One region of the Eubacterium sp. Marseille-QA0814 genome, then DNA from elsewhere that is predicted to be linked to it. Evidence: predicted binding sites of a transcription regulator. Region 1 holds the regulator's gene; the other holds the start of a gene.
What was found. The regulator HrcA, encoded in region 1, represses chaperone genes, less so after heat shock. The targets are predictions, from matches to a motif close to TGTTAGCACTCNNNNNNNNNGAGTGCTAACA.

Region 1 (15,781 bases):
CGCAAAGGACATTTTGAATCGGAAGCTGACGTGTTCATTGTTTTACCAGGTGGCGTTGGAACAATGGATGAGTTATTTGAAGCAATTGTATTAATCGAAAAGTATATGATTGAAGGAAAAGTAATTATTTTTAACCACAATGGTTTTTATGATACATTACTTAAATTTATGGATGAAATGAAGGAACAGGGAATGTTCCACTGCGATTTATCAAGAGTGTATAGCGTTGCTAATACATTTGAAGATATTGAAGAGATGATTGTAAAATAATAAAAATTTGACTAAATTGCAAATGTGTAGTAAAGTACAAAATACAAGCTGTTCATAAAGTAAACTATTGTGAACAGCTTTTGTTTTGGTTAAAAGGAGATGCAGAATGATAAAATTTTTAATTGACTCAGGTTCTGATTATGATAAAGAACAGTTACAGGGAAAAGGGATAGAGTACATACCGATAGCGATTAGTGTAGGAGATAAGAGTTTTAGAGACGGTGAAATTTCTAAGGATGAATTTTATAAATTAACACAGGAATCAGATGAGTTCCCTAAAACAGCTCAGCCATCACCACAGGATTTTATTGACATATTTGAAAAAATTAAGGCAGATGGAGACGAGCTTATATGTATTTTACTTTCATCAGGTTTAAGTGGCTTGATTCAAAGTGCCACATTAGCTAAGAACATGGTTGAATATGATAAGATACATATAGTTGATTCATTATCAGCTACTTTTGTTATTAAGGTTTTGGTTGACTATGGCATACAGTTAAGAGACAGTGGCAAGACAGCAGAAGAAATAGTTGCGGCTATTAAAGAAATTCAGCCAAAGGTTAGAATGTATGCAGTGCTTGATACATTGGATAATTTGTATAAAGGTGGTCGTTTGTCAAAAATCGAAGCAGGAATTGGCACAATTGCAAAAATAAAACCTTTAATTTATTTTACAGAAGATGGAAAAGTAGGTATTAAGGCAAAGAGCATTGGAAAGAAAAAAGCTTTAAATGATATTATGAAGTTGATTTCAAACGACACAATTAATACAGACTTCCCGGTTTACAGTATATATTCAATTGGAACTGTAAATAATGAAACTTTTACAGACAGATTGAAAGAAGCTAATATTGAAGTTTCAGACAGATTACAGATTGGACCAACAATTGGTACACACATCGGACCTGAAGCATACGGAATTGTTTATGTAGCAGAGTAATTCTTGCTTTATGGTCTTACATAAGAACAAAGAAAATAAGAAAATATAAAGCATTAACATAAAATCAATTAAAGTGTTTATGTTAAAGAGAATAAGAAAGTTGTTGTTAGGATAATATTCTATAGTTTAACGGACTTAAGAGTATTAAAATAATGACAACTTTTTTTTACATTTAATTTACAATTCTTTTTAAAATAAAGTGTTGACAAAGAATATTGATAGTGATAGATTAGACCATAGAAAAGATGTTAGCACTCAAACAACACGAGTGCTAATAGTCTTAAAACCATAGAAAGGAGTAATCTATGGAACTGAATGAAAGAAAAGAAAAGATTCTGGATGCAGTAATTAGAAATTACTTAGAGACAGGGGAACCGGTTGGCTCAAGAACAATTTCTAAATACACAGATCTGAATCTTAGTTCAGCAACAATCAGAAATGAAATGTCTGATCTTGAGGAAATGGGTTATATAGTTCAGCCTCATACATCAGCAGGTAGAATTCCTACTGATAAAGGTTATCGATTTTATGTAGACCACATGCTCAAAGATAAGATGTCAGAATTAGATGAGCGTGAGAAGAAGGTTAGCGAGAAGGAAGACCTTTTAATTGAAAAAGTTGACAAGGTTGAGACACTTCTCCAGAATATGGCAAAGGTTTTAGCAAACAATACAAACTATGCCACAATGGTTTCTTCTCCAAAGTCTCAGGGAAACAAAATCAAATTCATACAGTTATCTGTACTTGAAGAAAAACAGTTGTTGTGCACAGTGGTTTCCGATAAGAACCACGTAGTGAATAAGATTGTTAATGTTGACAGAGTTGTAAGTCAGGAAATGATAGTGAGACTTAACGTGGCACTTAACACAGCACTTGCAGGTTTGGCTTTAGAGGAAATTAACTTAGGTGTTATTTCAGCATTGACTTCACAGGCAGGTGAATATGAGGATTTGGTTAATGAAGTGCTTAAGGCAATAACAGAAGCTATTTCCACTGAGGAGCAAATGAAGATTTACACATCAGGTGCAACAAATATTTTTAAATATCCTGAACTTAGTGACAAGGAGAGAGCAAGTCAGCTTCTTACCACACTGGAAGAAAAGTCACAGCTAACAGAATTGATTAACGAAAGTGATGAAGAAACCGGAATTCAGGTTTACATCGGAAACGAGAGTCCGGTTCAGTCCATGAAGGATTGCAGTGTTGTAACTGCTACTTACGAATTAGAAGATGGTTTCAAAGGAACAATCGGTATCATTGGTCCAAAGCGAATGGATTATGAAAAGGTTGTTGAAACCTTAAGAGTTGTAAAAGAACAGTTAAATGAAAACTTTAACGACAAAGAATAAATTTAGAAAGGAAAGTCCAATGGAAAAGGAAAATAAGGACTTGGAAGAAAACCAGAAAGTAGATGTAGAAGAAGCATCTGCAGTGGAAGAGAACCAAGAAGTTGAGAATTCAGAAGAGAAGACTGAAGAATCCAAGGAAACACAGGAAACAGAAGATGCTTCAGAAGAGAAAACTGAAAAGAAAAAGAAAAAAGGCTTCAAGCGAAAAGATAAGAGAGATGAGCAAATAGAAGAACTTAATGATAAATATCAAAGACTATTTGCAGAATTTCAAAATTTTAGAAGCAGAAGTGATAAAGAAAAAACAGCAATGTTTGAAACAGGCGCAAAATCAATTATTGAAAAGATTTTACCTGTAGTTGATAACTTCGAAAGAGGAGTTGCAGCACTTAGTGAAGAAGATTTAGAATCACCTGTAGGACAGGGAATGAATCTTATATATAAACAGTTACTTCAGACTCTTGAAGATATTGGAGTTGAAGCAATTGAGGCGAAGGGAAAGGAATTTGATCCTGAACTTCACAACGCTGTAATGCATGAAGACAATGACGAACTTGGTGAAAACGTTGTGTCAGAGGAATTACAGAAAGGTTATAAATACAGAAATACAGTGGTAAGACACAGTATGGTAAAAGTAGCTAATTAGTTTTATTTGAAATAATCATATATTTATTAGGAGGAAAATAAAATGGGAAAGATTATTGGTATTGATTTAGGAACAACAAACTCATGTGTAGCTGTTATGGAAGGTGGAGAACCTACAGTTATCACAAATGCAGACGGAGCAAGAACAACTCCATCAGTAGTAGCATTTAAGAAAGATGGAGAAAGATTAGTTGGTGAGCAGGCTAAACGTCAGGCTGTTACAAACGCAGAAGGAACAATCTCATCAATTAAAAGACATATGGGAACAGATTACAAGGCAAATGTAGCAGGAAAAGAATATACACCACAGGCTATTTCAGCTATGATTCTTCAGAAGTTAAAAGCTGATGCAGAAGCTTACCTTGGTGAAAAAGTTACAGAAGCTGTTATTACAGTACCTGCTTACTTTAACGATGCTCAGAGACAGGCTACAAAAGATGCCGGTAAGATTGCAGGACTTGATGTTAAGAGAATTATCAACGAGCCAACAGCAGCAGCTTTAGCTTATGGTCTTGATAACGAAGGGGAACAGAAGATTATGGTATACGATTTAGGTGGTGGTACATTTGATGTATCTATTATCGAAATCGGTGATGGTGTAATCGAAGTTTTAGCAACAAACGGTGATAACAAACTTGGTGGTGATGACTTTGATAAGAAAGTTATGGACTACATGGTAGCAGACTTTAAGTCAAAGACAGGAATTGACCTTTCAGGTGACAAGATGGCTATGGAAAGAATTAAAGCTGAAGCAGAAGATGCAAAGAAGAAACTTTCATCAGCTACTCAGGTTGAAATTAGCATCCCATTCATTACAGCAAATGAACAGGGACCACAGCATTTAAATATGACACTTACAAAGGCTAAATTTGATGAATTAACAAGAGATTTAGTTGAAAGAACAGCAATCCCAGTACAGAATGCTTTAAAGGATGCAGGAATTTCAGCATCAGAACTTAGCAAGGTATTATTAGTTGGTGGTTCTACAAGAATCCCAGCTGTACAGGATAAGGTAAAACAGTTAACAGGTCATGAACCATCAAAGAAGATGAATCCTGATGAATGTGTTGCACTTGGTGCTTCAATTCAGGGTGGTAAATTAGCAGGTGATGCAGGTGCCGGCGATATCCTTCTTCTTGATGTAACTCCACTTTCATTATCAATTGAAACAATGGGTGGTGTAGCTACAAGACTTATTGAAAGAAACACAACAATTCCTACAAAGAAGAGCCAGATTTTCTCAACAGCAGCAGATAACCAGACAGCCGTTGATATCAATGTTGTACAGGGTGAAAGACAGTTTGCCAGAGATAATAAATCACTTGGTCAGTTCAGACTTGATGGAATTCCACCAGCAAGAAGAGGTGTTCCACAGATTGAAGTTACATTCGATATTGATGCAAACGGTATCGTAAATGTATCAGCTAAGGACCTTGGAACAGGTAAGGAACAGCACATCACAATTACAGCAGGTTCAAATATGTCAGATGAAGATATTGATAAGGCTGTAAAAGAAGCTGCAGAATTTGAAGCAGCTGATAAGAAACGTAAGGAAGCAATTGATGCTAAGAACGAAGCTGATTCAATTATCACACAGACAGAAACAGCAATGAATGAAGCTGGTGATAAATTAGCAGATGCTGATAAGCAGGCTGTTCAGGCTGACATTGATGCATTAAAAGCAACAGTAGCAGCAATTGGTGAAAATGAACCAACAGAAGCTCAGGTTGAAGAATTAAAGGCTGGAAAAGAAAAATTAATGAATTCTGCACAGCAGTTATTCTCAAAGATGTATGAACAGGCACAGGCTGCAGGAGCACAGGGTGCAGGTCCTGACATGGGAGCAGGTTCAAAACCGGAAGATGATGTAGTAGATGGAGACTTTACAGAGGTTTAAAATAGATCATGGCAGATAAAAGAGATTATTATGAAGTGCTAGGCGTTGATAAGAACGCTGACGAAGCAACAATAAAGAAAGCATATAGAAAATTAGCCAAGAAATATCATCCCGATGCAAATCCGGGTGATGAGGAAGCTGCCACAAAATTTAAAGAGGCATCTGAAGCATACGCAGTGCTTAGTGATGCAGACAAGAGAAGACAGTATGACCAGTTTGGTCATGCTGCCTTTGATGGTGGTGCAGGTGGCTCCGGCGGATTTGATTTTAACAATTTTGACTTCGGTGATATTTTTGGCGGAAGTGGATTTGGAGACATTTTTGGCGACCTATTCGGTGGCGGTGGACGTAGAGGCCCTAGCAATGGACCAAGACGTGGAGCCGACGTTAGAACAGGACTCCGTATTACTTTTGAAGAGGCTGTATTTGGCTGTAAGAAAGAAGTTACAATTAACTTTAAGGAAGAATGTAGCACTTGTAAAGGTAGTGGAGCAAAGCCAGGCACATCTCCTGAAACATGTAGCAAATGTGGTGGTAAAGGACAGTATGTATCACGTCAGCAGACTATGTTTGGCATGATGCAAAGCACACAGGTTTGCCCGGACTGTAATGGTACAGGTAAAGTCATTAAAGAAAAATGTCCGGACTGTCATGGAGCAGGCTACAAGTCTACAAGAAAGAAAATCACAATTGATATCCCTGCAGGTATAGACGATATGCAGAGAATCAGAAAAACAGGAGAAGGCGAGCCTGGAACAAATGGCGGTCCAAGAGGTGATTTACTTGTAGATATCAGAGTAATTCCAAGTAATGAATTTGAACGTAATGGAATGGATTTATATACAACAACATCTATATCTTTTGCACAGGCTGCTTTAGGTGGCGACATTCGTGTTAAGACAGTAGATGGCGATGTTAAGTTCAACATTAAGCCTGGAACACAAACAGGTACCCGCATTAGATTAAGAGGAAAAGGTGTATGCAATGTACACAATCAGAATGCAAGAGGTGATCAGTATTCAACATTAGTTGTTAAGGTTCCAACAAAACTTAACAATGAACAAAAAGACTTAATCAAGAAACTTGACGAGATTTCAGGAAATTCATTAAAGGAATTTGATGATAACAAATCAGAACACGAGAAAACAAAAAAGAAGAAAAAGAAATTTTTCTAGTTTAGGAAATATGGATGGAAAAGAGCTGTCGCTTTAACAATTTAGAGTTGTTAAGGCACGGCTCTTTTTGGTTATATCTTATTTGTGTGGCTCTATTCATTCTTTTGTCTTTTGGCTTAATTTGCTATTGTTCGGGGGATACAGTTATGGCAGGTATTATGGTGTTTCCACCCTTTAGAAGTTATAACAATCTAAAGGGGTGGAAAAAACTGAAAGTATACAAAAATATGATAAGAGAAAAATGAAGAAGTCCTTGGAAATCCACCCCTAAGGAGTCATAACAATCTAAAGGGGTGGAAAAAACTGAAAGTATACAAAAATATGATAAGAGAAAAATGAAGAAGTCCTTGGAAATCCACCCCTAAGGAGTCATAACAATCTAAAGGGGTGGAAAAAACTGAAAATATAGAAAAATATGAGAAGAAAAAATCGAAGAAATGTCAGGAAATCCACCCCTAAGAAGTTATAACAATCTAAAGGGGTGGAAAGATTGAAAATATCTAAAAATGATAAGAAAACAAATGACAAGAAAATTGATAAATTTGCTTAAATTCTCTATGTGTGTTATGATATTTTAGTTTTATAGTAATAATTTATAAATATGAATTGAAAAGAAGATTGGAGTTTCTATGAAGTGGAATAAATATAGATTGAAAACTACAACACAGGCAAGTGATTTCGTGTGTAGTATTTTAATTGATCTTGGAATAACAGGTATGGAAGTTGAAGATAATATACAACTAACAGAGGAAGAGAAAAAAGCACAATTTATAGATTATTTAGCAGATTTGCCGGAAGATGATGGAACAGCTTATGTAAGTTTTTACACAGAGGAAGATTCACAGGATGCGGACAATGAAAAGTTACTTGATACTTTGAGAGAAAAGTTAAAAGAAGCAAAGTCATTTCTAGATGTAGGTGAAGGCACAATCGAGAAAACTATGACAGAAGATGTAGACTGGGTAAACAATTGGAAGAAATATTTCAAGTCATTTACAGTAGATAATTTCTTCATTAAGCCAACTTGGGAAGAACTTGATGAAAGTCACAAGAACATGGAAATGATAGAAATTGATCCGGGAACTGCATTTGGCACAGGAAAACATGACACAACTCAGCTTTGTATTAAGCAGCTTATAAAATATGTAAAGCCGGGAGATAAAGTTTTGGATTTAGGTTGCGGAAGCGGCATACTTTCAATTGTTGCAAAAAAACTAGGAGCAGCAGAAGTTACAATGACTGACATTGACCCGGCGGCAATTGAAGCTGTAGGAGAAAATTTTGCAGTAAATAAGATGTTAATGGACGATGTGGAAGTGCTTGCTGGAAATGTATTGGAAGATACAAAAATGCAGAAAAAATTTGAAACAGAGAAATATGACATTGTTGTGGCAAACATTTTGGCTGACGTAATTATTCCAATAGCAGGAATAGTTGACAGATTTTTAAAACCAAACGGCATATTTATTTCATCAGGAATTATTTATATGAAAGAAGACGATGTAAAAGAAGCCGTAAAAAAGAATGAAAATTTACAATTAACAGATGTGGTAAAGCAGGGCGATTGGCGCGCAGTTATGGCAAAATTACAGTAAAATATTTAGGAGAAAAAATGTACAGATTTTTTGTTGAACCAAATCAAATTGGGGAAGAATCAATAGTAATAGTTGGAAAAGACGTGAATCATATAAAAAATGTTTTGCGTATGAAAATTGGCGAGACAATCTTAATAAGTGATGGAAGTGACAAGGAATACATTTGTAGTGTGGAGAAAATTGCAGATGATGAAATCACAGCAAAAATAGAAGATATTAATGGCAAAACAAGAGAGTTACCAATTAAAGTTACTTTGTTTCAGGCATTGCCTAAAGGTGACAAAATGGAAACCATTATACAGAAAATGGTGGAACTTGGTGCTTATCAGATAGTGCCAATGTCAACAAAACGTTGCGTAGTGAAATTAGATGCAAAGAAGGCAGCTAATAAAGTGAAACGCTGGAATGCCATTGCGGAAAGTGCCGCAAAACAGTCAAAGCGCGGTATTATACCGGAAGTAGCAGAGGTTCATACTTTTAAAGAGGCTGTGGAAAAAGCAAAAGAACTGGATATGATTCTCATACCTTATGAAGAAGCAAAAAACATGGTATATACAAGAGAGATTATTTCAAAAATTGAACCAGGTATGTCTGTGGGAATTTTTATTGGCTCAGAAGGTGGTTTTTCTAAAGAGGAAGTTCAAACAGCAAAAGACAATGGAGCAGAAGAAATAACTCTTGGTAAAAGAATATTGCGTACAGAAACGGCGGGCATGACAGTGATGGCTGTTTTAATGTACTTAATGGAGGAATAAAATGGAAGCATATTTTGATAATTCAGCAACAACCAAGGTATCTGAAGCTGTAAAAGATATTGTTGTAAAAGTAATGGTGGAAGACTATGGAAATCCATCGTCAATGCACATGGTTGGCGTTAATGCTGAAAAATATTTAAAAGCAGCTCAGGAAAATATAGCTAAAATATTGAAGGTAGACCCAAAGGAAATTTATTTTACATCAGGTGGTACTGAGTCAAATAACTGGGCTATTAGAGGTGCAGTGGAAGCTAATAAGCGAAACGGTAATAAAATTATAACAACAATGGTTGAGCATGCTTCCGTAAAAAGTCCAATGAAGTATCTTGAAAATCAGGGATACGAAGTAACATATTTGCCCGTTGATGAGTATGGCGTTGTTAGCATTGATGCTTTAAAAGAAGCAATGAGCGAAGATACAATTTTAGTTTCAATAATGTATGTAAACAACGAGGTTGGAGCTATTGAACCTGTTGAAGAAATAGGTAAGTATATAAAAAGTGTAAATAAAAATGTTATTTATCACGTTGATGCAATTCAGGCTTTTGGTAAGCTGGAAATAAAACCAAGAAAAAGCAACATTGATGTATTGACGGTTAGTGGTCATAAGATTCATGGACCAAAGGGAACAGGTTTTATGTACCTAAAGAAAAATGCGAAAGTTAATCCATTTATTTTAGGTGGTGGTCAGCAGGAAGGAATGCGTTCAGGAACAGAAAATGTTCCGGGAATTGCAGGTATCGGACAGGCGGCAAAAGACTGTTATGATAATTTGCAGGAAAATGTTTCTAAAATGACAGAGTTAAAAGACTACCTAATTGACAGTTTGCAGACAATTGATGGTGTGACAATTAACAGTCGAAAAGGGGCAGAGGGTGCACCACACGTTGTAAGCGCAAGCTTTAGTGGAGTAAGAAGCGAAGTTTTATTGCACGCTCTTGAAGATAAAGGCGTTTATATTTCAGCAGGTAGTGCATGCTCTTCAAACAAGCCAGCCATTAGTGAAACTTTAAAGGCAATGGGCATTGGCAAGGATTTACTTGGTTCTACAGTTAGGTTTAGTTTTTGCAAAGACAACACAAAAGAAGAAATTGATTACGCCGTAGAGCAGTTAAAACAAATGTTACCAATTTTGAGAAAATACGTGCGTAGATAGAATGGCACATAAACGTAAGCACAGAAAATTACCGAAGAATAATATAGGCATAAGAGTGCATATATCCATATAGAACCATACAAGAAGAGCACGTTTGATTATCGAAAAAACACAAATATACCAGTATTTTTATAGGAGAAATATATGAGCGTAAGTACACATTTTATAGTTGGAGGAGAAAAGATGTTTAAATCGTTTTTAATTAAGTACGCCGAAATAGGTGTAAAAGGAAAAAACAGATATATTTTTGAAAATGCTTTAGTTGACAACGCCAAAAGAGCATTAGATAAAATTGATGGAGATTTTAGTGTAACAAAAGAAAACGGAAGAATTTATGCAATAGCAAATGCTGAATATGATTTTGATGAGGCAGTAAATGCACTTCAGCATGTATTTGGTATTGTGGGAATTTGTCCTATGGTTCAGATTGAAGATAATGGATTTGAAGATTTAGCACAGCAGGTAATTAAATATATTGATGAAACATATCCTGAAAAGAATTTTACTTTTAAGGTAATGGCCAGACGTGCAAGAAAAAATTATCCAATGAACTCAATGGAACTTAACGCAGAATTAGGTGGAAAAATCTTAGAGGCTTTTGAAGGCTTGAAAGTAGATGTTCATAATCCTGACATTGAAATTAATGTAGAAATCAGAAATCATATTAACATTTATTCAATGATTATTCCAGGACCAGGTGGTATGCCTGTAGGAACAGCAGGAAAGGCAATGCTTCTTTTATCAGGTGGAATTGACAGCCCTGTTGCAGGTTGGATGACTGCAAAACGTGGTGTTGTAGTTGATGCAGTATATTTCCATGCACCACCATACACATCAGAAAGAGCAAAGCAGAAGGTTGTGGATTTGGCAAAATTAGTTTCAAAATATTCAGGCCCAATGAATTTATACGTTGTTAATTTTACAGATATTCAGATGTATATTTACGATAAATGTCCCCACGATGAGCTTACTATTATTATGAGAAGATATATGATGCGAATTGCAGAATATTTCGCAAACAAAGAAAATGCTCAGGGACTTATTACAGGTGAATCAATTGGTCAGGTGGCAAGCCAGACAATGCAAAGTCTTGCTGCAACAAATGATGTTTGTACAATGCCTGTATTCAGACCGGTTATCGCTTTTGACAAGCAGGAAATTATTGATATTTCATTGAATATTGGCACATATGAAACATCAATTCTTCCATACGAAGATTGTTGTACAACTTTCGTTGCAAAACATCCTGTAACTAAACCTAACATTAACGTTATCAGAAATTCAGAAAAGAAGTTAGCTGAAGAAATCGACAGAATGTTTGAAGAAGCGGTTAATACAGCAGAATTAATTAAAATTCAGTAAGGTTAAAAGAAATCGATTTAAAATAAACAGATAAGTGACATGATAAAAGTGTTAGTTTAAAGTGGAGAAATGTTAATAAGAACAGTTTTTTCGAGAGAGTATGTTAATAGAAGTTTCTAAGAAGGTTTTTTATGTAATAAGAAATTCTTCTGGAATTTCTATTACATAAAAAATAGCCGGCTGAAAAGCCGGCTTACATAAGAAATTAAACTTATTTATATTTTTCTAAAACACTTAAAATTTCATCAAGATCTGTTTCGCTATGTATATTTAAATCTATTGGTTTTGAAAGGTCTAAACTAAAGATTCCCATAATTGATTTGGCATCAATAACATAACGACCTGAAACTAAATCAAAGTCACTATCAAATTTTGTAATATCATTTACAAAAGATTTTACTTTGTCTATTGAACCTAGATTGATTGTTACTGTTTTCATTTTTCAAACACCTCACTCTCTCAATTTCTTATGCCTACATAATACCACGTATTATGTGAATGTTCAATTACAACAAATAATAAAAATTATTTAAAAAATTAGTAAATTTGCTATAAAGGAGAAATAAATGCTTAAAGTTGCACTACACAATTTAGGCTGTAAGGTTAATTCCTACGAAACAGAAGCAATGAAACAATTGCTTGAAAACAATGGATATGAAATAGTTCCGTTTACAGATAAGGCGGATGTATATATTGTAAATACATGTTCCGTAACAAACATGGCTGACAGAAAATCAAGACAAATGCTTCACAAGGCGAAAAAGAAAAATCCGGAAGGGGTTGTTGTGGCAACAGGCTGTTACGTCCAAACAGCAACAGAAAAAATAAAAGAAGATTTGGCAATTGATATTGTTGTTGGAAATAACAAGAAAAAAGATATTGTAAATATTTTAAAAGAATATTTTGAAGATAAAGAAAAATCATTTGTTATTGATATAAATAATACAGATGAATACGAAGATTTTGAAGTTGCTACAGTTACAGAACATACCAGAGCACACATAAAGATTCAGGATGGATGTAACAATTTTTGCTCATATTGCATTATACCTTATGCAAGAGGCAGAATCAGAAGCCGTAAGTTGGAAAACATCAAAGAAGAAATTGTCAGATTATCTGAAAAAGGATTTCACGAGGTTGTTCTTACAGGAATCAATCTTGGCTTCTACAAAGACGAAGATAAAACATTAATTGATGTTATAGAAATGGCAGATTCAATTGAAGGAATTGAGCGAATCAGACTTGGCTCAGTTGATCCTGAAATTATAACAGAAGAATTTGTGGCAAGATTAAAACATGTTAAGAAGATGTGCCCACATTTTCATTTGTCAATGCAGAGCGGTTGCGACAACGTGCTTAAGGCAATGAATAGACATTACACAACAAAAGAGTATTTTGAGAAATGTGAGATGCTAAGAAGTATATATGAAAATCCTGCCATTACAACAGATATTATTGTTGGATTTCCAGGAGAAACTGAAGAGGATTTCGAAACAACAGTTGAATTTACCAAGAAGATTGGATTTTCACAGATACATGTTTTTAAATATTCAAAGCGTAACGGCACAAGAGCAGCAGTGATGGAAAATCAGGTTGACGAGCAGATTAAAACAAAGAGAAGTGAAGTTTTAATTAAGCAAGGTGAAGAGTTAATGAAAGCTTACAGACAGAATTTTATTAATAAAAAGATTGAAGTTTTGTTTGAAGAAAGCAAAGAAATTAACGGAAAAAATTACATGTTAGGTCATACTAAAAACTATATAGAGGTGGCTGTAGAAACTAATGACGATTTTTCAGGTAAAATTTGCAAAGTTATTGTGCAAGACTTCCTAAATGACGAAATAGTGCTTGCCACTAGATAGTTTTTATATTAAACTTATAAATATACTGCCAACAATGGCATAAAAAGGACGTGAGAAGATGAACAATTTAGAACACACACAGTTTTTTAAAGTAGGACAGGAACAGAAATTAGGAGTAGAGGAAATTTTCGAGCAGGTATATGAAGCACTTGCAGAAAAGGGATACAATCCTGTAAACCAGATTGTAGGATATATTATGTCTGGTGATCCAACTTACATTACAAGTCATAAGAATGCAAGAAGTCTTATTATGAAGGTTGAACGTGATGAGTTAATTGAAGAAGCTGTGAAGTATTACATTAACAACAAGTTAAAATAATTAGAATATCGGATTTGAAATGCTCTGTAGAGAAGGTGAGTGCTAGACTTTGTTATTGGAGCGCAGAATGTCGTAGATTTTCAAAGGACATTCTTTATTCTACAGGATGTTTATGCCCTTTGGACAAAGGATTGGATAATTATGTATTTTTGCCGAAGGTGAATAATTTAATGAATAATTAAAGGACTTAAATGCAAATAGAAGTATTAATGGCAATTAGTATTGGAAAGGCAAAATAGTGAGATTATTAGGTTTGGATTTTGGCTCTAAAACTGTAGGGGTAGCAGTGTCTGATGAATTAGGACTTACGGCTACAGGTTTAGAAATTGTAAGAAGAACATCCCCAAACAAATTGAGAAAAACATTAGCCAGGATAGAAAAAATAATTGAAGAATATAATATTGAGAAAATAATTTTGGGATATCCTGTAATGTTAGATGGCAGTGAAGGGGAAAGAGTTGAGAAAACAAAAGAATTTGCTTCAATGCTTGAGAGAAGAACAGGCAAGGAAATTATATTTCAGGATGAAAGATTAACTACTGTTGAAGCATACGAAATAATGGATTTAATGGGAATCAAAAAAGAAGAGAGATATGATTACGTGGATATGGTTGCCGCAAAGGTCATACTTGAGGATTATCTTAATAGATAGGACAAATAACTAAAAGTAACGCACAAGTAAGAATTAGAAAAATATGTAAAGTAAGAGGTTTTTTAATGGAAGAAAAGATTATTTTTGTAGACGAAGATGGAAATGAAATTGAAATGTATGTTATTGAAGAAACAAGAATTAACAATGTTAATTACCTTCTTGTAACAGATGATGAAGGTGACAGCGAAGAAGCAGAAGCATACATTTTGAAAGATATATCTAATGACGAAGATGAAGAAGCTGTATATGAAATAGTAGATGATGAGTCAGAGGTGGACTACATTGGCAGAGTATTTTCAGAGTTACTTGAAGATATCGATATTACTACAGAAGATTAGTTGTCTGAAATTTCGGGCGTTAGTATGAAAGGTCTTTTATAGACCTTTTTATTGTGAAAAGAGGAGGATTTTGTTAAATAATGAGCGACAATTCGAAGATTAAAATAATTCCTCTAGGTGGTTTAGAGGAAATCGGAATGAACATGACAGCATTCGAATACAATGATGGCATCATTGTAGTTGACTGTGGTCTATCATTCCCATCTGATGATATGTTAGGAATTGACTGTGTAATTCCTGATATTACATTTTTAAAGGAAAACATTAAGAAGGTAAAAGGTTTTGTAATCACACATGGTCACGAAGATCATATTGGTGCATTACCATACGTTTTGAAAGAAATAAATGTACCTATTTACGCAACAAAGCTTACAATGGGTATTATTGAAGGAAAGCTTAAAGAGCATGAATTATTAAAGGCTGTTAAGCGTAAAGTTGTTAAGTTCGGACAGAGTATTCACTTAGGTGATTTTAGAATAGAATTTATTAGAACAAATCATAGTATTGCAGATGCAGCAGCACTTGCAATCCACACTCCTGAAGGCATTATTGTGCATACAGGAGATTTTAAGGTTGATTACACACCTGTTTTCGGTGATGCAATTAATTTGGCTAGATTTAGTGAACTTGGGAAAAAAGGTGTACTTGCTCTTATGTGCGATAGTACAAATGCGTTAAGACCGGGATTTACACCTTCTGAAAGAACAGTAGGAAAAACATTCGATCATATATTTTCTGAGCATACCGATGGTAGAATTATCATCGCAACATTTGCATCAAACGTTGACAGAGTTCAACAGATTATCAACACTGCATGTAAATATAAAAGAAAAGTTATTGTTGAAGGAAGAAGTATGGTAAACATTATTTCTGTTGCAAGAGAAATGGGTTACTTGAAAATTCCTGAAAATACATTAATCAGCATAGAAGAAATGGATAGTTATACAGACAACCAGTTAGTTCTTATTACTACAGGTAGTCAGGGTGAATCAATGGCAGCCTTGTCACGTATGGCTGCATCTCTTCATAGAAAAGTACACATTAAGCCTAGCGATACAATCGTATTTAGTTCAACACCTATACCGGGAAATGAAAAAGCGGTTACAAAGGTAATAAACGAATTGTATCAGCAGGGGGCAGAAGTAATATTCCAGGATACTCACGTATCAGGACATGCATGTCAGGAAGAAATTAAGCTTATGTATGCTTTAGTTAAGCCAAAATATTCAATTCCTGTTCATGGTGAATATCAGCATTTAAAAGAACATGGAAGATTAGCAGAGAACATGGGCATTCCAAAAGAAAATATTTTCATTATGGAATCAGGTGACGTTCTTGCGTTAAACAAGGAATCTGCTAAGGTTGAAGGAAAAGTTCCTGCAGGTTCAGTTTTAGTAGACGGACTTGGCGTTGGTGATGTTGGAAACATTGTTTTAAGAGACAGACAGAATTTAGCTGAAAACGGA
Region 2 (15,781 bases), 330 kb from region 1:
CAACAATTGTGAAGTTTGATAATACCATAATTAAATGCCCAAATGGCGACGTGGCAAAAAAAGTGATTATAAATTACTCAAATGAAAACGGAAAACGTGTTGATGTTAAGTTTTCAATTCATTATGACAGCGACATAAATAATGCAAAAAAAATAGTTATGGATGTTATAAGAAATTGCAAATATGTTGATAAAGAACGAGAAAACAATGTAGTTGTAATGAAACTCGCTGACAGCGGTATAGATATGGAAACAAGAGCCTGGGTAAAACCCGATGATTACTGGGATGCATATTTTTATTTAATAGAAAATATAAAAGCTGAGCTTGAAAAGAATAATATAGAAATTCCATATAATCAGTTAGAAGTTCATATAAATAATAAAAATGACAATAATGCTGACAATATGTAAGTTTTGTAAATAGTAAATTAGATTGAATAATGATATAACATAAAGAATTTAAACTGAAAATTATTTAAAATATAGTTAGTAGGGATAATTTAAAACTAGGATAAGGGGTGGATTTATATGATAGCAATAGTATGTTTAGATGAAAATAACGGTATGTTCTTTAATGAAAGAAGACAGAGTAAGGACAGATATGTTATTAGAGACATTGTGCACATGGTAGAAAATAACACATTATATATTAACGAATATTCAAAGGAATTATTTGAAAATACACCGGCAAATATTCAGATTTCTGAAGATTATTTTAATCAGGTGTCAGACAATGAGTATTGTTTTATTGAAAATCAAATTGTTGATATTTTGAAGGCAAAAAAAGTTGTTGTATACAGATGGGATAAAGTTTATCCGGCTGACTACAAGCTGCCATTAAGACAATATAAGCTTGTTAGTACACTGGAGTTTCAGGGATATTCTCATGATAAGATTGTAAAAGAGGTATATGAGAGAAATGAAACAATCAAAAAGTAAATTAAAAAAGATTCTAATTACACTGTTTATATGTTTTGTTGTTTTGGGGGCGGTTAATGAAACAGACCCAAATTACAATGATAAAGCAGAAACAACAGTAGCTACAACAAAACAGACAACAAAATTTGTAGCAAAGAATATTGAAAATGTTAGTACCCAAAATACAAAAGCAAAAAATAAAACAAACAATAGTAGCAAAAGTAAGAATAAAAGTGGCAAAAGTAAAAGTAGTAAGAATAAAACATCAACTAATAAAAAGAGCATAACTGTCAAAAAGACTAGCTATAAAAATATAAATGTAAAAAGTCTCAAATTTAAAGGCAAGGCTTACACAGTTATAAATAACAACAAACCATATTTTACCAAGAAGGAAATAACAAAAAAATCCTTTGAGTTATATTCTTCATTAGATTCTCTTGGTAGATGTGGCGTGGCAGTTGCTTCAGTTGGTAGAGACATTATGCCCACACAGAAGCGTGGTGCAATTGGTTCTGTAAGACCTACAGGTTGGCATACAATAAAATATTCTTTTGTTGACGGAAAATATTTGTATAACAGATGTCATTTAATTGGCTATCAATTAACAGGTGAAAATGCCAACGAAAGAAATCTGATTACGGGAACAAGATATTTGAATGTTGACGGTATGTTACCTTTTGAAAATATGGTAGCCGACTATGTGAAGGAAACAAACAATCACGTAATGTATAGAGTGACACCTATATTTAGCGGTTCTGAACTTGTTGCACGTGGTGTCTTGATGGAAGGTTACTCTGTTGAGGATTCAGGTGCAGGCATTGAATTTAATGTGTATTGTTACAATGCACAGCCTGGAGTAAGTATCACTTACAAAACAGGTGATAGCAAATCAACAGGTAAATATTCTAACACAGAAGACAATGAAAATAATAAGAAATATTCAAATAATATTGGAAATAAAAATTCAGGTACATCAGGTTCAAAGAAATCCACATCAAGCAGTGGAAAAGTTGAATATGTTTTAAATATGAATACTCACAAATTCCATTTACCATCATGTAGCAGTGTTAAGCGAATGAGTGAGTCAAATAAGGGTATATATACAGGTACAAGAGAAGATGTTATAAATCAGGGCTATGATCCATGTAAAATATGTAATCCTTAAATATAATGCATTTATTGCAAGTTAGGAGTTGAGAATGAATATAAAGGAAGAGGCAAAGGCAGTCAAATTGGCTTCGCCTAAAATGGCAGGAACAAGTGAAGAAGCCAGAAATAAGGCGTTGCTGGAAGTAGTAAAACAATTAAAGGCAAGACAACAGGAAATTTTTGAAGCAAACGCAATGGACTTAAAACAGGCTGAAATTGATAAGGTTGCAGCACCTATTATTAAGCGACTAAAGTTTGATGAAACAAAATTAAGAGATGTAATTGCAGGCATTGAAGACTTAGTTAAACTGGAAGATCCTTTGTTTAAACAGGATATGCACAGACAGTTAGATGAGGGCTTGACTCTTTATAGAGAAACCTGTCCTATAGGTGTAATTGGCGTTATTTTTGAGGCTAGACCTGATGCCTTAATACAGATTTCATCCCTTTGCATAAAAAGTGGAAACTGCGTTATTTTAAAGGGTGGTAGTGAAACAATGAACAGCAACAGAGTGTTGTTTAACATAATTTACGAGGCTGTTATAAAGTCAGGTATGCCTGAAAACTGCATGCTTCAGTTAGAAGCAAGATCAGAAATTACAGACCTTTTAACATGCAACGAATCTGTAGATTTGCTTATTCCTAGAGGTTCTAATGCTTTTGTGCAGTATATTATGAATAATACAAAAATTCCTGTAATGGGACATGCAGATGGAATTTGTCATATTTATGTAGATAAAGAGGCAGATTTTAAGAAAGCCATTCCAATTATAATAGATGCGAAAACTCAGTATGTTTCAGCGTGCAATTCTGTAGAAACATTATTGATTCACAAAGATATAGTTGACGAATTTGTACCAAAGCTTTATGAAGCATTAAAAGAAAACAATGTTGAATTACGAGGCACAGAAGAAATCGTCAAATTAACAGGTTGCAATCAGGGAACAGAAGAAGACAACAGAAAAGAATACTTGGATTACATAGTATCAGCAAAGGTTATTAATTCATTAGATGAAGCCATTGAACATATTAATTATTTTGGCTCCCATCACACAGACTGTATCATTACAGAAAACAGTGAAACTGCAAATGAATTTATGAGATACGTGGATTCTGCCGGAGTTTATCAGAACTGTTCAACAAGATTTGCTGATGGTTATAGATATGGATTTGGTGCTGAAGTTGGAATCAGCACAAGTAAAATTCATGCAAGAGGTCCTGTTGGATTGGAAGGTCTTGTAAGTTACAAGTACAAATTATTTGGAAATGGAAATGTTGTTGATGATTATGCAAAAGGAAAGAGACAGTTCCATTTTAAAGACTTATAAGATATAGCAGGAATTCCATAAAAAATAATTTGAAAATGCATAAGAGAAATTCTAAAAGCAATAAGCTTATAAATAACATAATAAAAAAGGTTGTTTAAACTTTTAGGTGAACTGTTTTTTACAGTTATCACTTTATTTAAACAACCTTTTTTATAACCTTTTTAATAACTTATTTAAAAATCATTATTAATAGTTTTAACTTAAAAGTTATAGTTATAAGTTGTAAGTATAACTTTTAGAGTGTGTTTATTTGTAATATTTTTTTATCCTCAGATTCATAATAATATAATGTGTTATTATAAATTTTAGCATGAATATTATTTGTTTAAATATTCCTTGTAAATTTTAATGACTTTTTCCATGGCTTCAGGTCCCGGAGCACCGATAGTCATTCGCTTATTAACGCATGTTTCTAAGCTAATAGCTTCATATATATCGTCTTCAAATACAGGGCTGATTGCCTTATATTCTTCCAAAGTCATATCATCAAGGGCGATGCCTTTTTCTTCACAGAATAAAACTAACTGACCAACAATACCATGAGCATCTCTAAATGGTACCCCATGATTTACAAGATAGTCAGCAGCATCTGTAGCATTAGTAAAGCCATGCTTTGTGCTTGCTTCCATAACATCTTTGTTAAATGTCATTGTGTCAATCATTCCTGTAAATAAAAGAATACATCCTTTTACAGTATCAATAGCATCAAATGTAAGTTCCTTATCTTCCTGCATATCTTTGTTGTAAGCAAGTGGTAGACCTTTCATGGTTGTAAGAATTGATGTTAAGGCACCGTAAACACGACCTGTCTTACCTCTGATTAATTCTGCAATGTCAGGGTTCTTTTTCTGTGGCATAATACTTGAACCTGTGCTGTAAGAATCATCAATATTTACAAATCTATATTCGTTTGAATTCCAAATGCAGATTTCTTCGCAGAAACGGCTTAAATGCATCATTACTGTAGATAAAGCACTTAATAATTCAATAATGTAATCTCTGTCAGATACGGAATCCATACTGTTAAGAGTAGGGCCTGCAAAGTCAAGAAGACTGGCAGTATATTCTCTGTCTAATGGATAAGTAGTACCGGCTAAAGCACCTGAACCTAAAGGACAGTAGTTCATTCTATCGTAAATATCATCAAGTCTGTCTCTGTCTCTTTTAAACATTTCAAAGTAAGCTCCAAAATGATGAGCCAAAGTAATAGGCTGAGCTTTCTGCAAATGTGTAAAACCAGGCATAAATGTATTTGTGTTTGCTTCAATAACTTTTAAAAGTGAAGAGAGAAGGTCTTTTAACAACTGATTAATTTCAACAACTTCATCTCTTGTATAAAGTTTCATATCAAGTGCAACCTGATCATTACGGCTACGTCCTGTATGAAGTTTCTTGCCGGCATCACCAATTCTTTCGATTAAGTTTGCCTCAACAAAACTGTGAATATCTTCGCTTTCCTTTGTGAAAACAAGATTTCCATTATCTATATCATTCTTGATACCTTCTAATCCTTTAATAATCTGGTTCATTTCATCCTCAGAAATTATATTTTGTTTTCCAAGCATCTTAACATGGGCAATACTTCCACGAATGTCCTGTGCATAGAATTTCTGATCAAAAGAAAGAGACTCGTTAAAATTGTGAACTAACTGATTCTCTTCTTTAGTAAAACGACCACCCCATAATTTCATATGTATACCTCGCTTATTTCTCTTATTTTTAGTAGCTAATATCATAAAGATATATTAAGCTACAACTATAAAAGTATATCATTTTGACTGTTGATTTTCAAATATTCTTTTTTATTAGTGGATGTTAGTTATGTTTTATATTAATGGGTGTTAGTAGGTACTTTTTATAATTGTTAAATTGTCCGTTAAAATTGAATAAATAATGGCAGTGTACTTTGGAAAAAACTTTTGTTATACTAGAGCAGGCTAAAGATAAAAAGTAAAAATGGAGATAGATATGAAATTATATTTTGCACCGATAGATGGAGTGACAGGTCGTATATATAGAAATGCATTTACAAAGTTTTTTGTCTCACCGGACAAATATTTTGCACCTTTTATTTCTCCCTGTCATAATCCAAAATTAAAAGGAAAAGAAATTCGTGAGTTACTTCCCGAAAACAATGAAAATATTAATCTTGTCCCACAAATTATGGCAAATAATCCTGAATATTTTATAAAAGGGGCAAAGCAGCTTCAGGAAATGGGCTATAACGAAGTTAACTTAAATGCCGGCTGTCCCTCAGGTACGGTTGTGCCAAAAGGAAGAGGAGCAGGCTTCTTAAAAGACACAGATTTAATGGAAAAGTTTTTTGATGAAGTTTTTACCAAGCTTGATATGAAAATTTCTGTAAAAACAAGAATTGGAATCTTTGATGAAAGTGAATTTCCTGAGATAATGGAAGTGTACAATAAGTTTCCTTTTGAGGAAGTAATTGTGCATCCAAGAACCAGAGTTCAGCTTTATAACGGACTTCCCAACATGGAGAGTTTTGATTATGCCTACAAAGTAAGCAAAAATAAATTATGTTACAACGGAAATGTATTTTCGGTGGAAGATTATAATGATATTATATCAAATTATGATGTTGATTCTGTAATGTTAGGAAGAGGGTTGTTGAGAAATCCAAATCTTGTTAATGAAATCAAAGGTGGAGAGAAGATTTCCAAAGAAACTTTACGCCAGTTTCACGATAAGTTGTACGGGGATTTTGCTGGGGAAATGAGTGCTGACAAACATCTGTTAAATAAGATGATTGAAATGTGGAACTATTTGTCCTATGCAACAACAGACCCACATAAAACAGCCAAAATGATAAGAAAGTCTCAAAGTACATTTAAATACGAGAAGGCAGTAGAACAGATTTTTAATGAGTATGTGGTATAGAATATAAAAAACGATTAATTAAAAATAATATTTGATTTCTATATTTGTTAAAGAACCGAAAATTCAATAGATATCAAAAAATAAAGATTTAATAGTATAGACATAATAAAAAATCCATTACTTAACAAATGAAAGTAATGGATTTTTTGTTGTATAAATTAATATATAAATTTTTTTTAGCTAAAATTATTCGACTTAAACTATTCGGTATAAATTTTATTCAGCCCATAATATTCGCCCTAAATTACCTGACTCAAATTATTTAGTTAAAATTTTAAGAATTTTATTACTACGTTCAATAAATGCTGTCATGCTGTCAGGATTTAATGGAGTATGACTGATTAAAGCTAAATCATAAAGCTGCTTGCAAATAAGTTCAGTGTTCTCACCTTCAGGATTTGCAACAATGTATTTAACTAAATCGTTGTTAGCGTTAAGAGTTAATGTTTCTCCGGCACCGCCAAACATTGAAGGATCCATACCTGCCATACCATACATTTTCATCATATCCTGCATACGACGTGTTTCTTCAGAAACAGTAATCATTGAAGAAATATTTTCGTCTTTTAATTTCTGAACCTTAATAGTAACATCACGTCCAAGTGCTTTCTTGAATGCATCAGTAAGCTTGTCTGTTAAATCTTTTGACTCATCTTCGCTTAATTCTTCTGTGAAAGAATCATTAAGTTCATCATCAATACGTTTAAACTTAACACCTTCATTTTTGGCTTCAAGCTGTGAAATGAAAGGCTGGTCGATGTTGTCTTTTAAAATAACAGCATCAATACCATGATCCTTAAACATATTTACATACTGGCTTTGCTGTACAGGATCATTTGTGTAGAAAATAGTGTTTTCGTGTTTTTCCTTATTTTCTTCTAAAGCTTCTTTAAATGTAAGATATTTATTGTCTAAATTCTTAAAGAGAACATAGTCTGACATTTTATCGCAGAACTTTTCGTCTTTTAAGCAACCAAACTTGATGAATGGGCTAATATCATCCCAATATTTCTCGTAGTTTTCTTTATCTGTCTTACACATGCCTGATAATTTATCAGCAACCTTTTTAGTAATGTAATCAGAAATCTTTTTAACAAAACCATCATTCTGAAGAGCAGAACGTGATACATTTAAAGGTAAATCAGGACAATCAATAACACCCTTTAATAACATAAGGAATTCAGGTATAACTTCCTTGATGTTATCGGCAATAAATACCTGATTGTTATATAATTTAATTGTTCCTTCGATTGATTCGTATTCTGTATTAATTTTAGGGAAGTAAAGAATACCTTTTAAGTTAAATGGATAATCCATATTTAAATGAATCCAGAATAAAGGTTCCTTGTAGTCCATAAATACTTTATGATAAAAAGCTTTGTATTCTTCATCTGAACATTCATTAGGATGCTTAGTCCAAAGAGGAGTAGTGTCACTAATGCTTACAGGACGTTTTAATACTTTGGCTTTTTTCTTTTCAGGCTCAACTTCAACAGTTTCCTTTGTGCCGTCTTCGTTTTCTTTTTCTTCAGTTTTTGCAGGTTCTACAATATGTTCAACAACAGTATCTTTGTCTGTAACTTCTTCCTCTAAAATAGTTTCGTATTCAGGTTCCTTAGTTGGATCTGATAAGAAAATTTCTATAGGCATAAATGAGCAGTATTTATTTAAAACTTCTTCAGCTCGATATAAGTTACAGAACTCAACGCTGTCTTCATTTAAATAAAGAGTAATTTCTGTACCCCTTGTAGTTTTGTCTGAATCAGACATTGTAAAGTCCATGCCGTCTTCACAATCCCAAAGAACAGCCTTAGCACCATCTTTGTATGATAAAGTGTTAATTGTTACTCTGTCAGCAACCATAAAGGCAGAGTAGAAACCTAAACCAAAATGACCGATAATCTGGTCTTCAGATGTTTTATCTTTGTACTGCTCTAAAAATGCTTCAGCACCTGAAAAAGCAATCTGATTAATGTATTCGTCAACTTCATCTTCGGTCATACCTAGACCATTATCAATGAATGTAAGAGTTTTAAGTTCAGGGTTTGCTAATACCTGTATTTTGAATTCTTCATCGCTAGGGACGTTAGCTTCGCCAATCATGTCTAACTTCTTTAATTTAGTGATAGCATCACATCCATTAGAAACCAATTCTCTAAAGAAAATATCGTGGTCTGAATATAACCATTTCTTTATAATTGGAAAAATATTTTCGCTGTTAATTGATAAACTTCCGTTTTTTGCCATAACAAAATCACTCCTTTAAATATTTTAAAATAAGTAGTCTTAAAATAATAAAACTACTGTAGAAAATTAAATTTTATATTTATACATTGATTTTTTATCAACATAACTAATTTTAACGCACAAAAAACAAAAGTCAATAAAAAATTAGCACTCTACAGAGAAGAGTGCTAAAAATTTACTATTTGTTCATATTTTAATAAAAAATCATTAAAACTTACAGCAAATCACAGTTAAAATGTTCGCTAAGGAAGTTGCTGATAGTCTTATCCCAATATTTATCAAGGGTTTTGTCCATGGTGAAAGTGTTAATTGAAGTTCCTGTTATAATATGTAGGGAGTTGTCTTCAAACATAACATGTATGTAAAGACCACCAATTTCACTTTCAGATATAGCCATCTGGGATTTCGTTAAAATATCTGAATATTTAGTTTTGGAGAATGCAAAAACAAGTTTCATTTTGCTGGGAACCTTGTGTCCTTTTATCATTTCGAAAAATATGTGCTTAACGTCCCTCCAATATACAAATTCATCAGGAATTGCTTCCAGCTCATCGGCATTGTAAAACTTTTGATTAATACGCCCGTTAATTGTAAAAGTATTAGATGTATCAACCTCGCCTTCGCAAAGTAAAAAACTGTCAAAAGCATTGCCAATTAATAGTTTTTGCATAAAATTATTTATATCATTTATTTTTAAACTTATCATAATGTGTATTATAACAAAGTAAATTTATATGTTCAATGAATAATAGTAAGTAATTGCTAATTGCAATAATGTTTATTTTAGATTATAATTAATGACAGTTTTGGTGTGAATCAACTATATTAATAGGAATATAGTTGAATGATGCATTTATTGATTTGTTATCAATATGCTTCTGTAGCTCAGTTGGTAGAGCAATTGCCTCGTAAGCAATGGGTCACGCGTTCGAGTCGCGCCAGAAGCTTTGAAAAGGAGAAACTTCATGAAAGATGGTGTAAAAATATTCGGATTAAGGTCTGCAAAGGCGTATAAAATGATTCCGGCACTTTTGTATTATGCTGCCATGGCTTATTTTATTGGCGCATCTATTGTAGGAGAATTACTTCATTATAAGTTTGAAACAATAGATTATATATTAATGATTGAAAAATATCTGTTCTTTGCAATTTTATTTTTTAGTCCGTTGATTTTTTTATCAGACTTTAAATATAGAGAGAAGTTACCTCTTTTTAAGAAACATACATTTAGTTCTTCTTTGTCAGGTATGATAATTGTATGGATGTTTTGTTATTTTATGGCTCAGGTGTGTATCATGAATATGTCCGATACATGGGTACAAAGCAGAGATGCATACACTAAACAGATACAAATTGAAAGAGAAGAAAACATAAAGCAGAACAAGGCGAAAGAGTCAGCCACTGAAACGGTTACTGTTGTAGAGACTACCATTTCAGCACAGACCGGTAATTAATTTGTTAACAATTTATTTTAATTATATAGAGAGGATAGAAAAATGATTAAATTAGACAAAAAGTTAAAAGTAGGCGTACTTGGTGCAACAGGTATGGTAGGACAGAGATTTATTACTTTATTAGATAACCATCCATGGTTCGAAGTTGTTACATTAGCAGCTAGTCCACGTTCTGCTGGAAAGACTTATGAAGAAGCAGTTGGTGACAGATGGAAGATGACTGTTCCAATGCCTGAAAAAGTTAAGAAAATGATTGTACACAATGTAAATGAAGTTGAAGCAGTTGCTGAAACTGTTGATTTTGTTTTCAGTGCAGTTGACATGACAAAAGAAGAAATTAAGAAAATAGAAGAAGATTACGCAAAAACTGAAACACCAGTTGTTTCAAATAACAGTGCACATAGATGGACACCTGATGTTCCTATGGTTGTTCCTGAAATTAACCCAGAACATTATGAAGTAATTGAGTCACAGAAGAAGAGACTTGGAACTAAGAAAGGTTTTGTTGCAGTTAAACCTAACTGCTCAATTCAGAGTTATGCTCCTGTACTTACAGCTTGGAAAGAATTTGAACCAACAGAAGTTGTTGCAACAACATACCAGGCAATTTCAGGTGCAGGTAAGACATTTAAAGATTGGCCTGAGATGGTAGGAAATATTATTCCTTTCATTGGTGGTGAAGAAGAAAAGTCAGAACAGGAACCACTTAGACTTTGGGGTAAAGTTGAAAACGGTGAAATCGTTAAGGCTACATCACCTGTTATTACAACACAGTGTATCAGAGTACCTGTTTTAGATGGACATACAGCAGCTGTATTTGTTAAGTTCGCTAAGAAACCTACTAAGGAACAGCTTATTGAAGCATTAGAAAACTTCAGTGGAGAACCACAGAAATTAGAACTTCCAAGTGCTCCAAAGCAGTTTATTCAGTACTTAGAAGAAGATAACAGACCACAGGTTTCATTAGATGTTAATTTTGAAAACGGTATGGGCGTATCTGTAGGACGTTTAAGAGAAGATACAGTATATGACTACAAGTTTGTAGGCTTATCACATAATACTCTTAGAGGCGCTGCAGGTGGAGCTGTTTTATCAGCAGAGCTTTTAGTTGCAAAAGGATATATTGAAGCAAAATAATATAGATTCTTAGAAAATCATTTTAAGAGAAATATGAAAGATAGAAGTATTTTGGTATGAGATAAATATATCAGAATGCTTCTATTTTTTTTTGTATAATTAATTGTGAGTTTAATATAGAAGGGTGAATTTTTAAATTCACATTACGATTTTCGTCAAAATAACTGAAAATTAAATCCTTCTAATACAGCAAACAAAGGAATTACATGGAAATCAGAGCATTCTCAATGAATGGAAAGACAAAAGTGTATGGTGCATATTCTTCAGCAAAGAAAGTTAAAATTAAAAAATAATAAAATATAATTTTTACAAAAACTATGGACTGTTGGTTAAATTGTCGGCAGTTCGTAGTTCTTGTATTTTTTTTGTTAAATTTAAATTAAAGTATGGACTATTTTGTCATTTTATGAGAGAATAAAAACAAGTGTGGGTAATACTATCAACCCACAGGGCAAGCAGAAGTAATTCTAATATTACAGCTGCAATAACATGGAAATATTCCATAGTTTATATTTCGAAAGGAGTATTTATTCAAATGATTTATTCAAAAGAAGTTGAAATGATGTGCCCAGTAGCTAAGGGTGCAAAGCATGAACCTGCTCCAATTCCAGAAGAAGGAAAATGGGTTCACTCAAAAGAAATCAAAGATATTTCAGGTTTTACACATGGTGTTGGCTGGTGTGCTCCACAGCAGGGTGCTTGTAAGCTTACATTAAATGTTAAAGAAGGTATCATTGAAGAAGCATTAGTCGAAACAATTGGATGTTCAGGTATGACACATTCAGCAGCTATGGCAGCTGAAATTCTTCAGGGAAAGACAATTCTTGAAGCTTTAAATACTGACTTAGTTTGTGATGCTATCAATACAGCTATGAGAGAATTATTCTTACAGATTGTATATGGTAGAACACAGAGTGCTTTCTCAGATGATGGTCTTGTAGTTGGTGCCGGACTTGAAGATTTAGGAAAAGGTCTTCGTTCACAGGTTGGTACAATGTATGCTACAAAGGCAAAAGGTGTTAGATATCTTGAAATGGCTGAAGGCTATGTAACAGGTATTGCTCTTGATGCTGATAATGAAGTTATTGGTTACCAGTTTGTTAACTTAGGAAAGATGACAGACTTTATCAAAAAAGGTGATGATCCTACAACAGCTTGGGAAAAGGCAAAAGGTCAGTATGGTCGTGTTGATGACGCTGTTAAGATTATCGACCCAAGAAAGGAATAGGAGGTAATAATAATGGCATTATTTGAATCATATGAAAGAAGAATTGATCAGATTAATTCTGTTTTAAATAGTTATGGTATTGCTTCAATTGAAGAAGCTGAAAAAATCACAAAGGACGCTGGACTTAACGTATATGACATGATTAAGGGAATTCAGCCAATTTGTTTTGAAAATGCATGCTGGGCTTACACTGTAGGTGCTGCAATTGCTATTAAGAAAGGTTGTAGAAGAGCTGCTGATGCTGCTGCTGCAATTGGTGAAGGTCTTCAGGCTTTCTGTATTCCAGGTTCAGTTGCTGACCACAGAAAAGTAGGTTTAGGACATGGTAACCTTGGAAAGATGTTACTTGAAGAAGAAACAGAATGTTTCGCTTTCCTTGCAGGACACGAATCATTCGCTGCTGCTGAAGGTGCTATTGGTATCGCTGAAAAGGCTAACAAGGTTCGTAAGAAACCTTTAAGAGTTATCTTAAACGGTCTTGGAAAAGATGCAGCTCAGATTATTTCAAGAATCAACGGTTTCACATATGTTGAAACAAAGTATGATTATAAAGAAGCAAAATTAAACATCGTATACGAAAAGGCTTACTCAGATGGTCTTCGTGCAACAGTTAAGTGCTACGGTGCTGATGATGTTCAGGAAGGTGTTGCAATCATGCATCACGAAAACGTTGGTGTATCTATTACAGGTAACTCAACTAACCCTACAAGATTCCAGCATCCAGTTGCAGGTACATACAAGAAAGAATGTATCGAACAAGGTAAGAAGTACTTCTCAGTAGCATCAGGTGGTGGTACAGGACGTACACTTCATCCAGATAACATGGCTGCAGGTCCTGCTTCATACGGTATGACAGATACATTAGGACGTATGCACTCAGATGCACAGTTCGCAGGTTCATCATCAGTACCAGCTCACGTAGAAATGATGGGCTTAATCGGTGCCGGAAACAACCCTATGGTTGGTATGACAGTTGCTGTTGCAGTTAGCGTACAGCAGGCTGCTGATGAAGGTAAGTTTTAGTTAAATTAAATCATAATTTAAGGATTTTCCTTATGTAAAAAGAGGCATCTTCGGGTGTCTCTTTTTATTTAATAAAAAACGTTCCACTGGGGCACACTTGTGCGAGAAGAAAATAGTTGCGCGGCAACACGTATTCTTTGCTCTACAATAAAAACATTGTATAAGGTCGATTTATTTGTTAAAATGTTAAACAGTGGTAAACACATGATAAGAAAGAGGAGGAGAAAAATTATGGGTAAGTTTAAGAAACTATGTGCTATTGTTATGGTGTTAATAATGGCGTTTTCTGTAACACCAGAAAGTGTTTTCGCAGCAAAGAAAGTAAAATTGAATAAGACAAAGGCTACAGTATATGTAGGCAAGTCAGTTCAGTTAAAAGTGAACAATAATAGGAAGAAAGTTAAATGGTCTACTTCAAATAAGAAGGTAGCCATAGTAAGCAAGAAGGGTAAAGTAAAAGGAAAGAAAGTTGGTAAGGCAACAATCACAGCTAAGATTGGAAAGAAAAAATATAAATGCAAGATTACTGTAAAGAAGAAGGTAGTTAAGCCTAGTAAGAAAGTGACTGTAGGAAAATTAAAATTAAATAGTAGTGACGCAGTAGTTATTAAGAGAATAATTAAAGAGCAAAAGAGTAGGGGTAATACTTTTATTGAAGATGACTTAGCAAATAGTACCTTTGATAAAGCTGGCTATTTAACAGGATTAGATATACGAGTTTGGGGAAATATAGATTTAACAGGTTTAAATCACTTAGAAGATTTAAGTATTATTAGTGGTGATAGAATAACAGGTCTAATTGTAAAAAATAATCTTAAATTAAAGTCTTTAAGTATTGTTGCTAGTGAAAGTGCAAAGATAGAAAGTCTTGATGTTTCAAACAATAAGAATTTAGAGAAGTTATACTTAGTTGCTTGTGAAAAGTTAAATGATATTGATGTATCAAGTAATAAAAATTTAAAGTTTCTTACACTTTATGATTGTATAAGTTTAAGAAAAGGAATTGACGTAACTCATAATATTAATTTAGAGGAGTTAGATTGTAGTTATTCTAATATAACAAATTTAGATATATCTAAGAATAGTAAATTACGAAGATTAGATTGTTCTGATAATAAGTTATCATCTTTGGATGTATCTAAGAATAATAAATTAGAGGAATTAGATTGTTCTACTAATAAGTTAGAGTCAATAGATGTTTTAAATAATATAAATTTAGTTTCTTTAGACGCAGGAGGAAACAAGTTAAAAAGTATTGATGTTTCAAGAAATACAAGTTTAACAAAGTTAAATTTAGATGGAAATAATTTAAAAAGCGTTGATTTATCTAAAAATATATCTTTAGAAGTTTTAAATGTGGGGCTAAATGAACTAACAAGTTTAGATGTGTCTAATCTCACAAAGTTAAAAAGACTTGGGGTAGGAAATTGGGGGCGTTTTGATACTATTTATTATCCTTATAATACTATATCTACTTTAGATGTATCTAAAAATGTATTATTGGAGACATTAAATGTAGATAATTTACAGTTAACAAAGCTAGATGTATCAAAGAATACTTTATTATGGTCTTTATCTTGTGCTAGAAATAAGTTTACTACTTTAAATCTTACAAGTAATAAAAAGTTAATTTCCTTATGGTGTGATAGTAATGTTGCTATAACAGGATATACTGGTTCTGTTAACGGACATTAATTCAATATATGAGATTCAAAATAAATTTTAAATATTAGAGTCAGCACAAGCTGGCTCTTTTTATTTTAGATACTACTTATTTAGATATTAATAATAAAAATATTTTCTATATGATATGCCCAATCATAGAGTTTGGTAAATTTTTGTTATTTTTTATAAGTGGTAAAATGATGTTATAATTACTAATAAATATTTTAGGATTTAAAAATTAATTAAATTTGTACAATGTTTATTAATTTTAAAAGATGAAACTAGATACTATTTAAATACAAGGAGTGTAAAAAATGAAATGTCCGTATTGCAATTCGAAAATGTAGAAAGGTGAAATAAATCAAGACAGATATCCTTTGAAATGGAAATCAGAAAATCGTAGTGTGAAAAGTGTAAAACTTACCAGTTTACTAACAAAAACATATGTTGAAGCATATATGTGTGGAGAGTGTAACAAGATTATAATTGATATTAATGAAAATTAATATATAATCTGACAATGTTAAATGAACAAGGTGATAATATTATTTTTTTCTATGAAGAATATAAAAGAATGAAATCGAGAATTGAACTTTTGGAAATTCTTGCAGAAGCCGAGAATGACGTAAATAATAAAAGAACAACATCAATAGCTGAAACATTTGATGATTTAAGACAGATGTTGCAGAAAAGTAAAAGCATCTAGCTATTGTTAGATGCTTTTTGAGTATACTT

Region 2: a site for HrcA is predicted at 8,682-8,712, ahead of htpG (molecular chaperone HtpG). Genes of this name have one in related genera too.

What each region holds. Positions count from the first base shown of each region.
Region 1 is NZ_CBCPMG010000001.1:103,003-118,783, forward strand. It holds gene ACQY63_RS00445 (TIGR00730 family Rossman fold protein) at 1-270, shown strand, start outside; gene ACQY63_RS00450 (DegV family protein) at 377-1,210, shown strand; gene hrcA (heat-inducible transcriptional repressor HrcA) at 1,516-2,559, shown strand; gene grpE (nucleotide exchange factor GrpE) at 2,579-3,205, shown strand; gene dnaK (molecular chaperone DnaK) at 3,248-5,101, shown strand; gene dnaJ (molecular chaperone DnaJ) at 5,110-6,276, shown strand; gene prmA (50S ribosomal protein L11 methyltransferase) at 6,906-7,871, shown strand; gene ACQY63_RS00480 (16S rRNA (uracil(1498)-N(3))-methyltransferase) at 7,889-8,626, shown strand; gene ACQY63_RS00485 (cysteine desulfurase family protein) at 8,628-9,782, shown strand; gene thiI (tRNA uracil 4-sulfurtransferase ThiI) at 9,966-11,144, shown strand; gene ACQY63_RS00495 (HPr family phosphocarrier protein) at 11,356-11,583, opposite strand; gene mtaB (tRNA (N(6)-L-threonylcarbamoyladenosine(37)-C(2))-methylthiotransferase MtaB) at 11,711-13,006, shown strand; gene ACQY63_RS00505 (IreB family regulatory phosphoprotein) at 13,065-13,325, shown strand; gene ruvX (Holliday junction resolvase RuvX) at 13,564-13,977, shown strand; gene ACQY63_RS00515 (DUF1292 domain-containing protein) at 14,043-14,315, shown strand; gene ACQY63_RS00520 (ribonuclease J) at 14,396-15,781, shown strand, end outside.
Region 2 is NZ_CBCPMG010000001.1:429,055-444,835, forward strand. It holds gene ACQY63_RS01980 (mechanosensitive ion channel family protein) at 1-410, shown strand, start outside; gene ACQY63_RS01985 (hypothetical protein) at 528-938, shown strand; gene ACQY63_RS01990 (DNA/RNA non-specific endonuclease) at 919-2,082, shown strand; gene ACQY63_RS01995 (glutamate-5-semialdehyde dehydrogenase) at 2,117-3,394, shown strand; gene argH (argininosuccinate lyase) at 3,712-5,085, opposite strand; gene ACQY63_RS02005 (tRNA dihydrouridine synthase) at 5,363-6,292, shown strand; gene htpG (molecular chaperone HtpG) at 6,551-8,539, opposite strand; gene ACQY63_RS02015 (DUF5721 family protein) at 8,754-9,209, opposite strand; tRNA gene ACQY63_RS02020 (tRNA-Thr) at 9,414-9,486, shown strand; gene ACQY63_RS02025 (hypothetical protein) at 9,505-9,993, shown strand; gene asd (aspartate-semialdehyde dehydrogenase) at 10,036-11,130, shown strand; gene ACQY63_RS02035 (iron-sulfur cluster assembly scaffold protein) at 11,666-12,358, shown strand; gene ACQY63_RS02040 (GGGtGRT protein) at 12,371-13,381, shown strand; gene ACQY63_RS02045 (leucine-rich repeat domain-containing protein) at 13,613-15,076, shown strand; gene ACQY63_RS02050 (PF20097 family protein) at 15,403-15,552, shown strand; gene ACQY63_RS02055 (hypothetical protein) at 15,621-15,752, shown strand.